2 regions of the Peribacillus sp. NPDC097225 genome follow, and region 1 is predicted to be linked to the other one. Evidence: riboswitches for the same ligand, from Rfam matches in the RefSeq annotation. Region 1 holds a riboswitch; the other holds the start of a gene.
What was found. A riboswitch is a leader RNA that binds a small molecule or an ion and turns the genes downstream of it on or off. The one in region 1 is predicted to bind preQ1.

Region 1 (7,465 bases):
ATCATTTTAAACACATCATTGATTTCATCAAGCGGTCTTGTTTCAATATTCGTCCGTACTTTTCCATCTGCCGCAAATTGAAGAGATTCTTGTAAATCTTTTCTTGTACCAACGATTGAACCTCGCACAGTTACCCCATTTAATACCGTATCAAAAATAGGGATAGGAAGTTCATCATTCGGCAATCCGACCACGACGAGTGTTCCGCCTCTTTTGACTGAACTGTAAGCCTGTTCAAATGCTTTTTTCGTTACGGCAACAGAAATAGCTGCTTGTACGCCACCAACTTTATCCTTAATTGCTTGAACGGGATCATTCTTCAACCCATTCACTGTATAATCCGCTCCTAGTTCTTTTGCCAGCTCAAGCTTATCATCTTGAATATCGACGGCAATGACATTGAATCCCATCGCCTTCGCATATTGAAGCGCAACATGCCCAAGTCCGCCAATACCATAGATTGCGACCCAGTCCCCTGGTTTTGCTTCTGAAACCTTAAGCGCTTTATACGTCGTCACACCTGCACAGAAAATTGGGGAGACCTCGGCAAAATCTAGCCCTTCCGGAACCTTGACAACATATTTTGCCGGTGCCTTACAATATTCCGCATATCCTCCGTCCACCGAATATCCTGCATTGAGTTGATCCAAGCAGAGCGTTTCACGGCCCGTCAAACAGTATTCACAGTCGCCACATGCTGAATAAAGCCATGGAATCCCTACTCGGTCACCGACTTTCAATGTTGTGACGCCCTCTGCTACCTTCTCGATAATCCCTACTCCTTCATGTCCAGGAATAAGCGGGAGCTTTGGCTTCACCGGCCAGTCGCCATGTGCTGCATGTAAATCCGTGTGACATACGCCACATGCCTTAATTTTAACTAGAATCTCACCATACTCTAAATCCGGAATCGGTACATCCTTTATTTCAAGCTCTTGTTTAAATTCATTGACGACCGCTGCCTTCATTGTTTTAACATCCTTCAATGTTTTCGATTCCACCGTACTTGTCCCCTGATTTACATTCATGATTCTATTCCTCCCTTAGGTCCGTGTTTTTCTCACTTCCACTTATTTATAATGCAAGTGCCATGCCAAACAGAAAAGTCCAATCAAGTTAGGTTCAAACGTAAATCCTAGCCGAAAATTCGGCCCATTATGACAGAAATCCGGCTCAATGATGACGAAAACCAGTTCGTATATTGCTGGAAAAATGGTTCACCCTATAAAGAGGAGGTGTACAATGGACACATTTGAAGAAGCCTATGAATCCTACAAACAACAAGGAACGCCACAAGCGAACCAACAAGGTGGGAACGACAAAGAAGAAATTGTCGCCGTACGGAAGAATGAAGAGGATAATATCATCGCCATCAAGACAAATACCGGAAGGGAACTGGACTATCCCACCGCTCTTTCAGAAGCCAAGGCTGGTGCACTCGCAAACGTAGATGTCTTTCATAAATATGGTCGGGACATTTTGCGAAGTGAGCCTGATGGCATTAAAGAAAATAATCTGGATGAACTGCCTGAATTTTAAAGACCGAGAAAAGCTGCCTTCCATTCAGGCAGCTTTTTTCCGCAACAAAAAAAGAACCGCATACTAACAGGTTCTCCTAACGACTTCCTCAAGGTTTTCCGGGATATTGAAAATGGAGCAACCAGCACTCTCCCTTTTTCTCCAATCCTTCTATCTGTTTACCCCCATTCATAATGATAGGACTCAGAGATTTCCAGCAAGCGGCCACAGATTTCGACCACTTCTATGATTTCAATCCAAGACATATCCATCCCAAGTTCATTAGCATGCGAAATCTTATCCCGTAACTTCCTGATGGCATTGGCATCTTTCTTCCCTTTACTTTTGGATGGGATTTGAAAAAATGTTCTCAACTCTTTATCTTTATGAATAATGTCGAATTTATCGCTAATTTGTAGACATTCAATTAAATTAATCTCCTCATTTTTCTCCATTCTCCTTTCATATAATTCACTTGCCTTATGTAGACGATCCTCACTAATCATCGGATACCAGCTTTCACCCCCGAATCGATGCATGATAATATCACTAAGTCTCATTTCCAATAAAGTGATATAGCCAAAAATCAGCATCCTGATTGGTGGTTTTTGGAGGTCGGCATGCGTGATTAACTTTTTGATTGAATTATTCTCTAACACGAATACCCTCGTTTTCTTCTTAAAAATGCCTAACAATTGGATCAAGGGCGTTGAATCCGATACAAGTTCCCTTGGGGAAAAGAGCTTCATATAATCCGAAATGTTCCCTTCGCCAAGTTCATGTCTATCGATATAACCAACGATTTCCCCCTGGTCTTTCACGGCCAATGTATCAAAGTGTTTTTCCTCCATTACATTTTTGATATCAATGGCCGATTCATCTTTTCCACAAAACTCAAACTCTTGGGCTATGCTTCTGACCGTGATATTTTCCTCATATAGATTTTTAAGACTGTGATAACTACTATTATTGTTTTTGTACTCTACATTGGACATCCATGACCCTCCATCATTGGCATTCTATCCTAATTCATTAGAACCTAATAACTCCCCACTATCAGAAATAAGTCCACATGAAGTGGACTTTATTCCTTCATTCAAATGATATGTTTCTGCATATCTTCATTCACTTCTTGTTCCCAGTCCTTGCAAACATCTACCCAGTCCTTTGCTTTTGAGAATTGAAATAAATCCCCGAGTGAAAGTTCAATGGCTGAGTTCGCGCTCCCGCAAGCCGGGAAAACTGTCTCAAACCGTTTCATCGAAACATCCAAGTAAACATCCAGTTCATTTGCCAATCCAAATGGGCAGACACCCCCGATTGCATGTCCGGTCTGTTCAAGAACTTCTTCTGGAGATAACATCCTTGCCTTGAACCCAAACATTTTCCGGAATTTCTTATTATCGACTTTCGCATCTCCAGCGGCCACGACCAAAATTGCTTGGTCTCCTTCTGCCCTAAATGACAACGTTTTGGCAATGCGCGCGGGTATAACCCCGATTGTCTCCGCAGCTTGGTTTACTGTGGCACTAGATGTTTTGAATTCCATCACATCATGTTCCCTGTTCCATTGTTTAAAGTGGGCCCTAACACTCTCGATTGACATTTACTTTCATCCCTTTCCTTTAACTCTTTTTATGAATCGTACCATTCTTCACTATAGTAAAGCAAAATCTCTTTCCTTTATTCTAAATATTCAATATTTCGCATAAAATCTTGAAATTGACGAAAGAGGCCAAAATACGATACTATTAAACTTCGGGCAAAAGCCTAACGTGGTTCGTAACCATCCCACGATAAAAAACTAGGGAGAGAAAAAAATGAATATTCGTACGCTCGCGATAAATGGTCTATTGGCTGCCATCTATATCGCTGTCTCATTCGTGCTTCAGCCGATTATGTTTGGGGTGCTTCAATTCCGCATTCCCGAAATGTTGAATCATCTTATTGTATTTAATAAGAAATATATATCCGGCATAGTCGTCGGTGTGTTCATATCGAACCTTTTCTTTTCACAGTTAGGGGCATATGACTTGATTTTTGGGGTCGGGCAATCTCTGATAGCCTTATTGCTTGTCATCTTTTCTTCCCGTTTCATAACGGGCATTAAGGGTCGAATGGCCATGACCATCATCATATTCACGGTTACGATGTTCCTAATAGCCATAGAATTGAATCTAGTCTTAGGATTGCCATTCTTAATAAGTTGGGCAACAACAGCAGCCGGGGAATTCCTCGTCCTACTGATCGGGGCACCCATCATTTATATGATGAATAAAAGAATTCAATTTGGAAAGTTGCTTTGAACTCACTGTGCATAAAGTAAAAGAACATTCTATATCCAAAGAGCTGTCTGCTACATGCAGCGGCTCTTTTTTTCAACCATACTCAAAAAAATTGATAAATGGTGGTGACTTTTTGCAGAAAAAAATACTGATGTTACTCGTCCTTCTGATTGTAGTAACATTCATCGGGCTAAATTCAGAATTATTCACGATGATTTGGAATAGCGACTTGGAATCCGTGATAGCCATATTGACAGAAAATCTCCTTCTTACCTTTGTAGTGACGTTCGTTTTGATGATCATTCAGAACTCCTTTACTGTCATCCCCCTGATTTTACTTTTAACAATTAATGTAACGATCTTTGGCTTTGCATTCGGGTATCTATGGAGTTGGTTAACAAGCGTGGTCGCGTCAGGAACCATTTTCTATGCTGCCAGGCACTGGTTCCAGTCATTGATTTTAAGAAAGATGGGTACCGACTGGCAGGATTCCGTCAAGGATCATGGGTTTATGTATGTCTTTACCGGTAGAATTTTCCCTTTCATACCGACAAGTTTAATAAACCTTGCAGCTGGAGTTAGTTCCGTCACCTTCAAAGATTTCTTAATGGCAACAGCATTAGGCAATCTCATCTACTTCTTCTTTCTCTCTTTAATTCCATATGGACTTCTTTCCGTAGAGATGAATCAATATACATTGATTGTACTCGGTTTCCTGCTCTTAACCTTTTTCCTTATCTACAAGCGCTTCAAGAAAAAAAAGAACCTATCACTCTTTAAGAAAAACAGGTAACCTTGCTGCCTGTTTTTTTGTGTGGAATCGTATATTTTCAGCCAATAGTTTGTTAAAATGTGTATGTATTTCAGCTTTGAAATGTCGGAGAATTCAGGGAGACCCATATGCCGAGACGTATCATATTAGTAATCTACATTCTTTCTGGAATGACCACATTACTTGTTTTCAATTACTATTTAATGAATTCCTTGAATACTAAAGAGGCGTTCCTTCAACTCCAGCGAGCAGAAGGGTTCATCTTTGTCCTATTAATCGGTTTGATTTTATTTCTCTACTTATCTAAAAGAGAAGAGTTCAAACAACTAAAAGAAGAAGAACAACTTCGAAGTACCCTTATTAACTCAATGGTAGACTTTGTGAATTTTAAGGATGGAGAAGGTAGATGGCTAGAATCGAATACGTTTGGACTTCAGTTATTCCAATTGGAGAATGTGGACTATAAAGGAAAAAAAGATAGCGAGCTTGCCGAGTACTCCCAATTCTACAGAGATTCATTGATTTACTGTGAAGATTCCGATCAAGAAACATGGGCAATGAAGAAGATTACGCGTTGTGAGGAGAATATTCCACTGCCAAACGGTCATTTTAAGACCTTCGATACCATCAAAGTCCCATTATTTCATGAAGATGGTTCACGAAAAGGGTTAGTAGTCATAGGTAGGGATATTTCAGAAAGAATTACCGCGGAAAGTCAATTGCTTGCTAGTGAACAGCGTTATAAATCTTTGTTTGATCACAACCCTTCCCCCATGTTAATGCTTGATTTGAAAGGAACCATCATAAACGTCAATCCAAGATTTGAAACCGTCACTGGATTTCGTAAAGGTGAGGTTCAAGGGGACCCTTTTATAGATTTGGATTTTTCCGCAGAAGCTAAAGAGCTCATCCAATCTTCCTGTCAATATGTCGTGGAAAATCAGAAGGGGATTAAAAAAGGAAAAGATATAGCGTTTGTTACCAAATACGGGAATTCCATTTTACTTTCTTGTACTTTTGTTCCTATGTTAGTGGGCAAAGAATTAGCCGGTATCATTACGTATGCAAAAGACGTAACACAAATTCGTGAAACAGAAAGACGCTTACGAAAATCCGAGAAACTTTCGATCATCGGTGAACTTGCAGCAAGTGTTGCTCATGAAGTGCGTAATCCTTTAACGTCCTTAAAAGGGTTCGTTCAACTCCTGAAAAAAAACGACCAACCCCATGATCAATATTACACCATCATGCTTAGCGAATTAGACCGGATCAACTTAATCGTTAGCGAATTGCTTGTCCTAGCAAAGCCTCAGGAAATCATGTTCAGTCAAAATCAAATTGTAGAATTGATGGATGAAGTCAGAGCCTTGCTTCTTGTAGAAGCCGATTCTTCTTCCGCTCAAATTTCTATCAATGTGAAAAACGACATACCGCTTATTTTATGCGAAGCAAACCAGCTGAAACAAGTATTCATCAACATGGTCAAAAATGCTCTGGAAGCAACAGCATCCCATATTTCAATAGAAATTGAGCATATTAGCCATTCCATTTCCATTACAATCAAGGATAATGGCTGTGGAATCGAGAAAGATCGCATGAAACATCTCGGGGAGCCCTTTTTTTCATCTAAAGAAAAAGGGACTGGGCTTGGTCTGACCGTAAGTTGCCGAATTATCGAAGCGCACCAAGGAAAAGTACACTTTAGTAGCAAACTAAACCATGGTACCGAAGTTAAAATTGAATTGCCCATATATAAATAGGATAAGTACTTGTTTACTTGTCCTATTTTGTTGTGTTCGGGATATAAGTAAACGTCCCCATACAACGATTGAACCGGCTAAAATCACCTTCTCGCCTTTTTTTATCTTTTTCAACGTACTCCCCCCTACATTTCCTGTAATATGGTAAGGTCAGAGTACCATGGTAAGCTTAATTATTTCTTAATGATGCATAATAGGAAATAGAATAATTAGCTTATAGATCAAGAAAATGTAGAGAGATTCTCTTCATTTTTTCACTGTTATTTCACATTTTCATTTTATACTAGTTCATAGAAGTACTAAGAAAGGTTGCTGGCACAACAAAATGAAGAATTACATATGGCTGTTCGTCAGTCTACTTGCCTTGTTTATCTTACCGGTAACGGCCTTTGGCCATGCATCCATTTTGAGCTCGAATCCTAGCCCAAATGAGAGCTTGGATACTATACCTGAAAAGATCAGCATTCAATTCAGTGAAACTATACAATCTTCCTTTCACTCACTTGCCATGTACAGCAAAGAGGGGAAGGAGATCCCACTTCAAGATATCCAAGTTTCAGGGAATACCCTTGAAGCTACATGGTCAAGCTCTTTCGATGAAGGGGTTTATATCATTAAATGGAGAGTGGTTTCTAGTGATGGTCACCCCATCAAAGGTACAATTCCCTTTCAATATGGGGAATCCAACATCCCATCCGATCAACTGATCGGCGAAGAACATGCAGGCTTTCCAAGTACAACACAAATAGTCCTGCAAAGCCTTCAATATCTTTGTTTTGCCGCTCTTACTGGTGCACTCTTTTTTTATTTATCATTGGTGAAACGCCCTACTCCTGATCAAATCAGCAATAGGGCCCGACGCTATATCTGGCTATCTTATACCGGACTGGCGATTTCCATTCTATTGAGTCTACCTTTAAAAGTTACGATTGACGCTGATGTAGGTTGGTGGCATGCTTTCAATGGCATCTACCTAAAAGAAGTATTACAGACCACCCAATTCGGAAATATTTGGATGATAGAAATGGTGTTGCTAATTGCCTTACTTGTGGCAATTTTGGCTATATGGAGAAATTACTTCAACAAGGTTTCTCTCCTAACATCCTTTATCCTTATATCTGCCTTGATGG
Region 2 (7,465 bases), on a different contig from region 1:
ATCGTCACGATTCCATTTTGTAAATCCCAACGTAAGATGACCTGGGCCACGGATTTTCCATACTTGGATGCAATCTCTTGAAGGTCCTTATTATCTAATAATTCACCTTGCATTAATGGAGACCAAGCTTCCAATTGAATGCCTTCTTGTCGGCAAAATGCCAGCAATTCCCTTTGAGTTAAGCGCGGATGACATTCAACTTGATTGACCATTGGCTTCACTTCTGCCTCATTCAATAAATCCTTCAGATGGTGGATTTGGAAATTACTTACCCCGATCGCTTTTACCTTTCCTTCTTTATAAAGAGTCTCCATTGCTCTCCAAGCTTCTTTATATTTCCCTTCGACTGGCCAATGAATCAAGTAAAGATCAAGATAATCCAAACCTAGCTTCTTTAAGCTAGTCTCGTAAGCAGCGAGTGTCGATTCATAGCCTAGTTCGGAATTCCAAACTTTTGACGTTACAAACAAATCCTCCCTTGCAATGCCCGCTACCTCTAGACCTTCGCGGATTCCTTGCCCTACTCCCTCTTCATTCGCATAAATGGCTGCAGTATCAATGCTACGATACCCGTGTTTAATGGCTACTTTGACTGCATTCACCAACTCTGGACCTTCCTCCACTTTAAATACACCTAAACCGAACCAAGGCATTTCGATGCCATTATGTAATGTTGTTGTTGCTTGTAAACTATTGACCATAATCAGAAACCTCCAATTTTTATTATCCACTATAAGAAATGTCTACTGCTTTTAGGCATCATCCACCCCACCATCCATTATGATATATTTTAGTAGTAAAATACAGTAATGTACTTTAAAGGATAAGGCGTATGGTGATTTTCAGCACCGGGTATGTTGAGCGAGAAACTGAAAATTGACAAAGGAAGGAACCCTTATGTCCCGTGTAGAAAACTATATACAGCGGGGGAACATTAGGAAATGATTAATAGGAGGAAAACATGAGAGTACTATTTGAGTTAATCCGGATTCTTTTATTATTCGGTATTATCGGCGCATTGTGTTCCGTTCTGTTAGAGAATGTGTATCAGAGTTTCGGAATAGATTATAATCAGTATAGCTACTTCGGTTCTGTGGCCATACTTATATTATTGTTTGTTTTATATAGAAACAAGTTACAATTCAGTGGGTGGTACAAAGGGAAAAAAGAAAAGCTGCCAAAAAGGGTTACCCAGGTCCTTTTCTTATTCTCCATCATATTGTTATCTTTACCTCCCCTATTACAGTTTATGAGCTAATCATTGGGAACGTAATTATATGTGAGTTGGGGTGAACGATGTGCGGAGTGTGATTAATCTATTGATTCTCTTTCTTCTTCTCGGCGGATTTTGGTATGGGTATGGAAAAGACATTCAGGAGTCGGGATTAAAGGCGGGAATCGGATCTTTTGCTACAGATGTTCGCTCCCTCTTAACCAAACCTGAAGTATCAAATGCCATTGAAAAACTGAATACCGGAGTCAACCAGTTGATCGGCAAATTGACGGATACAGTCGATCAAGCAAGAGATGAGGAACAAACCGAAACGAAAAAGGTGGATAAACCTGACTTGAAGGCCCCTGCTGAATCCTCCTTTTCGGTCCGTAATATCGAGCTTGGCGACACAAAGGAATCCGTCGAAAAGCAGGCAGGTGAGGCCAAACGCCATTCCCTGAACGAATATGGAGTAGAGTGGTTTGCCTATCATGAAAATTATCAAAATTTCTTCATGGTGGCCTACGACAGCAAGAATAGAGTCGTCGGTCTCTATACAAACCAGGATTTGATTTCATCCAAGCAAGGAATCAAACGAAGTACACCCAAAGAAACGGTGACGGAAAAATTAGGGAAACCGATAACAAAACTGCTTAAAGGAAATGTATATTACCAGATTCAAAGCAATGGAGAATATGATACGTTCAAGATGGATAACAGCTTCGTCACGATTTTTTATGATAAACACGAGGATAATACAGTCACATCGATCCAAATCATCAGTGCAGGTCTTGAACAGCAAAAAAGCACCTATTTTGCCCCCTCCAGCCCGGAGCTTAAAAAGGGCTTTGAATATCAATTATTCGACTTGACCAATGCCTCAAGGGTCAATCATGATCTTTCCGTCCTGTCATGGGATAAGCAAGTGAAATTGACAGCCCAAGATCACAGTAAAGACATGGCCGTCAACCAATACTTTAACCATACTAATCTTGATGGGGAATCTCCCTTCGATCGGATGGAAAGTGACAAAATCACTTTCCGCATGGCCGGGGAGAACCTTGCCGCTGGTCAGAACAGCAGTATCTTCGCCCACGAAGGCTTAATGAATTCCATCGGTCACAGGGAAAATAAATTACAAAAAGACTTTTCTTCACTCGGAGTGGGCGTCGCGTTTGAGGAAGATGAAAAGCCCTATTACACAGAAAACTATTTAAAAAGATAAGCCACTTTACATGCCGTAATCAGGAAAAGCCTGATCGGCTTTTTTTATTTTCTTTAATATTCTGTTAATTCTGTATTTTAACTTGACTCCTACTTTATCACTGTAAGATAATACATAAGAGTAATAACATGGAAAATAATCAGGATAGCAGCCACATCACTACATAAGAAAATGAGTAATCACACTCACGAACAAAGACCCCATTTTCGAAAAGCCTATGAATAGGGCGCCCTGACAAAAACCATCCGGAAAGTCACATAGAAGAAATTAAAAATACGAACAGCACCAAAACCCAAGAAGTCATTTTACTCTCTAACTAGCGCTGTTCTGAGTAAATAAAAAATCCAAGAGGTAGATTGGGAGGGTGATCATGGAATCCGGGAACAGATTGAAACAGGAGCAACTCGACAAAATATGGCTGGCACTTATATTGGAAGCCAAAAGAATTGGCCTAACGATAGAACAGGTCAAGAAATTCATCGAGAAGAACTCAAGTGACGAGCCTGCCCAAAAAATTCGTTAAAAAAGTGGACTTCCAGGAGTCCACTTTTTTTTCATTTTTACATCTAAATCATTCAAACGCTCATACTAATTCTTAGATAACAAAAACCAAGGACGTGAGCTTAGATGGATTTTTTCTACAGCCAAGAAACACTTACTACCCTTCAGTGGATTTTGAGAGCCATCATATCATTCTTTTTTTTACTCTTTGCGGTTAAATTGATGGGGCGCCGGGCCATTTCTCAGTTAAGGTTGATTGATTTTTTAATGGCACTGATCATTGGAAATATTCTTGCCCACCCATTATCTGATGAACAGTTAGGCTTAAAGGGACCGATGATCACGTCTGTCGTACTAGTTATTTTATATATAATCAGTGTATTTGTGAGTCTTCATTGGGGCAGACTCCGGAATTTTTTTGAAAGCCCTCCTTTGCCTCTTATAGAAAACGGACAAGTCATCCATAAAAACTTAGTCAAAGCACGAATTTCTATCGATATTATTTTATCCGAATTAAGAAAGGCAAAAATTGAAGAAATTCAAAAAGTTGCTTTGGCATTTTGGGAACCTGATGGGACTATTTCGTTCTTCTTACTTCCCCAATACCAATCAGTGACCCCTGGTGATATAAAGTTGACCACAAAGCCATTTTCTTTTCCTATAACCATTATTAAGGAGGGAAAGATTGATTTTCACGAATTAAACCGAGTGGGTAAGGATGAAGGATGGCTGAAAAGGAAAGTAACCATGTACAATGCGGACATAGCCGATATTTTATTGGCAACTATCGATACTAACGGGAACGTGAAAGTGTTCTTATACAGCTGAATTTCATCAGACAGAAGATTTTAATTTAAGAAAAGGCCACCAAATTTAACTGGCGGCCTTCCCACTTTACCAAATCAAGTTATTTAAAAAACGATGCACATCTTCATAAACTTGCTCCCGCTCTTTCCCCAATGTGATGATATGCCCTGATTGCTCATACCATATCAATTGCCTATGTTGCGTATCGACATCATTGAAGATCATGGGTGCACTTTCCGTATAGTCGGAATCATCCAACCGGCCCTGTTGAACAAGAGTCGGTGCTGTAATCAAATCTAAATTTTCGCTTGTATCTTCTATGATATGCAAAACGTCTTTCAACGAGTGCATAGGCTCTTTTTCTAACCGTTTAATTTCTGCATCGATTTGGTCTGGGTCTTTGCCTTCGAATTTTTTGTAGGCCTTGGCATAACTGATCATACGATTATGTAATCGACTCACGTCTCTCCCTTTCATCGGGGCACACATGGAAACGACACCTTTCACAGGGAATTCCGTTCCCACTTTTAAAGAGAAGACCCCACCGAGGGAAATCCCGACCACGGCGATATCCTCGTACCCTTCTTTTTTAAGGAAACGGTACCCATCCACTACGTTTTTCCACCATTCCTTTGGACCTGTATGGATGAGCTCCTCAGCTGGCAATCCATGACCTTTATATAGAGGTGCGTGGCAGGTATAGCCGCGGTCATTGAGATAACGACCCAACTTCTTCATATCTGCTGTGCTTCCAGTAAATCCGTGAAGTAAGAGAACTGCTCTCTCTCCACCTTTGTATGTGAATGACTCAGGTGCAATGACTTTCATACTATCTGCTCCTTTTCCTCAAGTTGTATATATTGAAATTTCTGATAAAATCATTAACTATTTAAAGTAACCCTCTTTACCCCGATTATAGTACCTATGCCTTACTTAGGACAAGTGATGCGGTCCGAAGGACATTTTACTATGACTGGTTTTATTTAGCAATCTAAATTTTCCTTTTTTTAGTTCAGGAATGATATCTCTTATATTACGAGATATGTTAATAAAAAGGGACGTAATCCATACTGTAGCTTTGCCCTTCTTAGTATCGATAACCTCTTTTGACTTATTCGCAGTGATCCGCATAGGAAATCCATCTAATTTTCTATAAGAAAAACCCGTTTAACAACGGGTTTTGTTTACTCGCATTCTCTCGATTCTAGCTTATCAAGGTTATGCTTTCTGTAGTTGGCACAAGAAAGCTTCAAGCATTCTCCTTGGACTTGCGGACCATATTTCTCGCGAAAAGCCTCCAAGCAATAGCACTTATCTTCTTCTTTAGTATCATCCATCAAGCGCATTCCCTCCATTATTGATCCGCTTATCAAGCCTTACATGGATTTTCCCCAATAGAATGGCCCCCATTGACTGAATGACCGTTTTGACAATAATCTGACCAACAATCGCGGCGGGTACAGAGGACCACGGCAAGATGTTCGCCCCCAGTGGACTAAGCCCAATCACCACAAATATTGCGGAATCGAAAAATCCTCCAACTACCCCTGAGTAAAATACCCTCCAACTTAATGGTAGCTTCAATCGAGTATATATTTCCGTATCTGCCGTTTCCGCCACCACGAATGAAAGGGCGGAAGCAAATACGATTAATAATGTATCGCCTATCAAGAATGATACACTGGCTGATAAAAGTAATGCCAGGATAATGCACAGATAAGTCCTTGCCCTGCCAAATTTATTTTGAACTAAATCACGGAAGATGAAGGTCCCTCCGATCAACAATGTTCCCATCGGGATGATGAACATACCAAATTGCAATGGCATAAAAGCGGCTGTGACCACATTCGCGGTCACAATGGACAATAAATACAATAGAACTCTTAACATTTCTTACAATCTCCTTTTATAGGAAAAAACAGCACCCTAAGAAAGAGTGCTGTTCTCCTTAGTTTTTTTGAGAGGGTAGCTAGAACCTCTTCCGCCTCAAGCGGATTATCTTTTTTCCTTTTTCATCTTATCTTGGATACGGGAGTAAATCAAGGATAAAAGTACCCCCTCGCGTATATAAAAGTAAAGAACATATAATAGAAGAGAAACGGCATTTAATAGAAAGTATGACCTCCCCATCCTTTTCCTTACACGCCCCGTTTATTTCCCCAGATATACGTGTGCAGCTGGGGGAGCACCTTCACATCATTCAGTTCGTCATCGGCAATCACCCGATTAATTAACTGTTCATATTTTCCCAACAGTTCACTGACCAGCTGCCGATCGTCCGTCGTCACGCTGTCATCATTGCCTACCTGCAGGTAATAAGGAATGCCTGGATAGCGCGCATGTACAGTCTTCGCATATTGATAATCAGCTTCATCAAATACGACAATCTTCAAAGAGATTTGATTTTCATCCCTTCTATTGGAAAGCTTAGATAGGATATCATCAAGCACTTCAAAATCGGTCTTCATCCTTGAACTTGGCGGTTTTGGTGATATCGTCAGTTCATCAATATCGAGAAACCAATCCTGCCACCGGCTACCTTGTGTCTCCACGCCAATTCTGATGTTCTTCTCTTTTAAAAGGGTGATTAACTCAGCCATATTCTTCAAGAGGCCGGGATTGCCCCCGGATATCGTCACGAAGGAGAAACCCTTGCCTCAGTTTTAGCTCCTCCCATATTTCTTCAGCTGTCATGTGGACGATATCTTCCTTTCCTGTCCCATCCCAAGTGAAGGCGGAATCACACCAAGCACATGAATAGTCGCACCCAGCTGTCCGGACGAACATCGTCTTTTGCCCGATGACCATGCCTTCCCCTTGAATGGTCGGCCCGAAGATTTCCATGACGGGCAGCTTACTCACAGTCCATCCACTCCCGTCTTGCTTCAGCATAACTCGTCGACGTTTCATAAAGACGGACAAATTCAACCCTAGCCCCTTTATAGTCCTTGTTTTGCAGGGCATCAGCCATCTTTTCATAAATCCAGACGACGATATTTTCAGCTGTTGTATTCATAAGTGGCAGCGTTTCATTCAAATAGCGGTGGTCAAGATGAATGTCGATTTCTTTTTTCCAGATTTCTTTGATGTCGCCAAAGTCGATCATCAACCCACGGGAATCATTATAGCCGCTTATGCCAAAAATGACTTTATACGTATGGCCATGCAGATTCTTGCATTTCCCTTCATAATCATGAAGATGATGAGCTGCATCAAACGTGAATTCCTTGCTCACGAGCACCCGTCTTTGATGATAGTTCAATTGATTACGATGAATGTCCTGTTCTATTTTTTGAAGCTTATCGACAATCTTGAACCCATACATTATAGGTTCACCTGCCGTCTAATCACATAGTCATCCAGACCCCTTTTTCGAAGCTTGCATGCCGGACACTCCCCACAGCCATCGGCTATGATTCCGTTATAACAAGTCAGCGTCTTTTCACGAACGAAATCAAAGGCACCCAGTTGATCCGCCATTTCCCATGTTTCTTCTTTATTCAGCCACATAAGCGGCGTATCTATAACAAAAGACTGATCCATCGAGAGATTCAAAGTGACATTCAACGATTTAATGAACACATCCCGGCAGTCTGGATATCCGCTAAAGTCCGTCTCACAAACACCGGTTACAATATGCTTCGCCCCAATTTGGCTTGCAAGCACTCCTGCGAATGACAAGAACAGTAAATTCCTTCCCGGTACGAATGTAGACGGTA

Region 2: linked by a shared signal. The riboswitch ahead of ACIQXH_RS04405 (VUT family protein) and the one ahead of ACIQXH_RS15305 (QueT transporter family protein) in region 1 are both predicted to bind preQ1.

What each region holds. Positions count from the first base shown of each region.
Region 1 is NZ_JBIWDJ010000005.1:53,420-60,884, reverse strand. Features, by position in the region: gene adhP (alcohol dehydrogenase AdhP) at 1-968, opposite strand, end outside; gene ACIQXH_RS15320 (DUF3892 domain-containing protein) at 1,243-1,539, shown strand; gene ACIQXH_RS15315 (hypothetical protein) at 1,698-2,513, opposite strand; gene ACIQXH_RS15310 (YbaK/EbsC family protein) at 2,615-3,124, opposite strand; PreQ1 riboswitch class I at 3,288-3,332, shown strand; gene ACIQXH_RS15305 (QueT transporter family protein) at 3,339-3,824, shown strand; gene ACIQXH_RS15300 (TVP38/TMEM64 family protein) at 3,937-4,596, shown strand; gene ACIQXH_RS15295 (ATP-binding protein) at 4,704-6,335, shown strand; gene ACIQXH_RS15290 (copper resistance protein CopC) at 6,661-7,465, shown strand, end outside.
Region 2 is NZ_JBIWDJ010000001.1:888,043-895,507, forward strand. Features, by position in the region: gene ACIQXH_RS04370 (aldo/keto reductase) at 1-701, opposite strand, end outside; gene ACIQXH_RS04375 (hypothetical protein) at 962-1,258, shown strand; gene ACIQXH_RS04380 (CAP domain-containing protein) at 1,299-2,438, shown strand; gene ACIQXH_RS04385 (anti-repressor SinI family protein) at 2,809-2,961, shown strand; gene ACIQXH_RS04390 (DUF421 domain-containing protein) at 3,066-3,767, shown strand; gene ACIQXH_RS04395 (alpha/beta hydrolase) at 3,834-4,574, opposite strand; gene ACIQXH_RS04400 (hypothetical protein) at 4,931-5,086, opposite strand; gene ACIQXH_RS04405 (VUT family protein) at 5,076-5,636, opposite strand; PreQ1 riboswitch class I at 5,689-5,731, opposite strand; partial or broken gene queE (7-carboxy-7-deazaguanine synthase QueE) at 5,885-6,608, opposite strand; gene queD (6-carboxytetrahydropterin synthase QueD) at 6,601-7,071, opposite strand; gene queC (7-cyano-7-deazaguanine synthase QueC) at 7,071-7,465, opposite strand, start outside.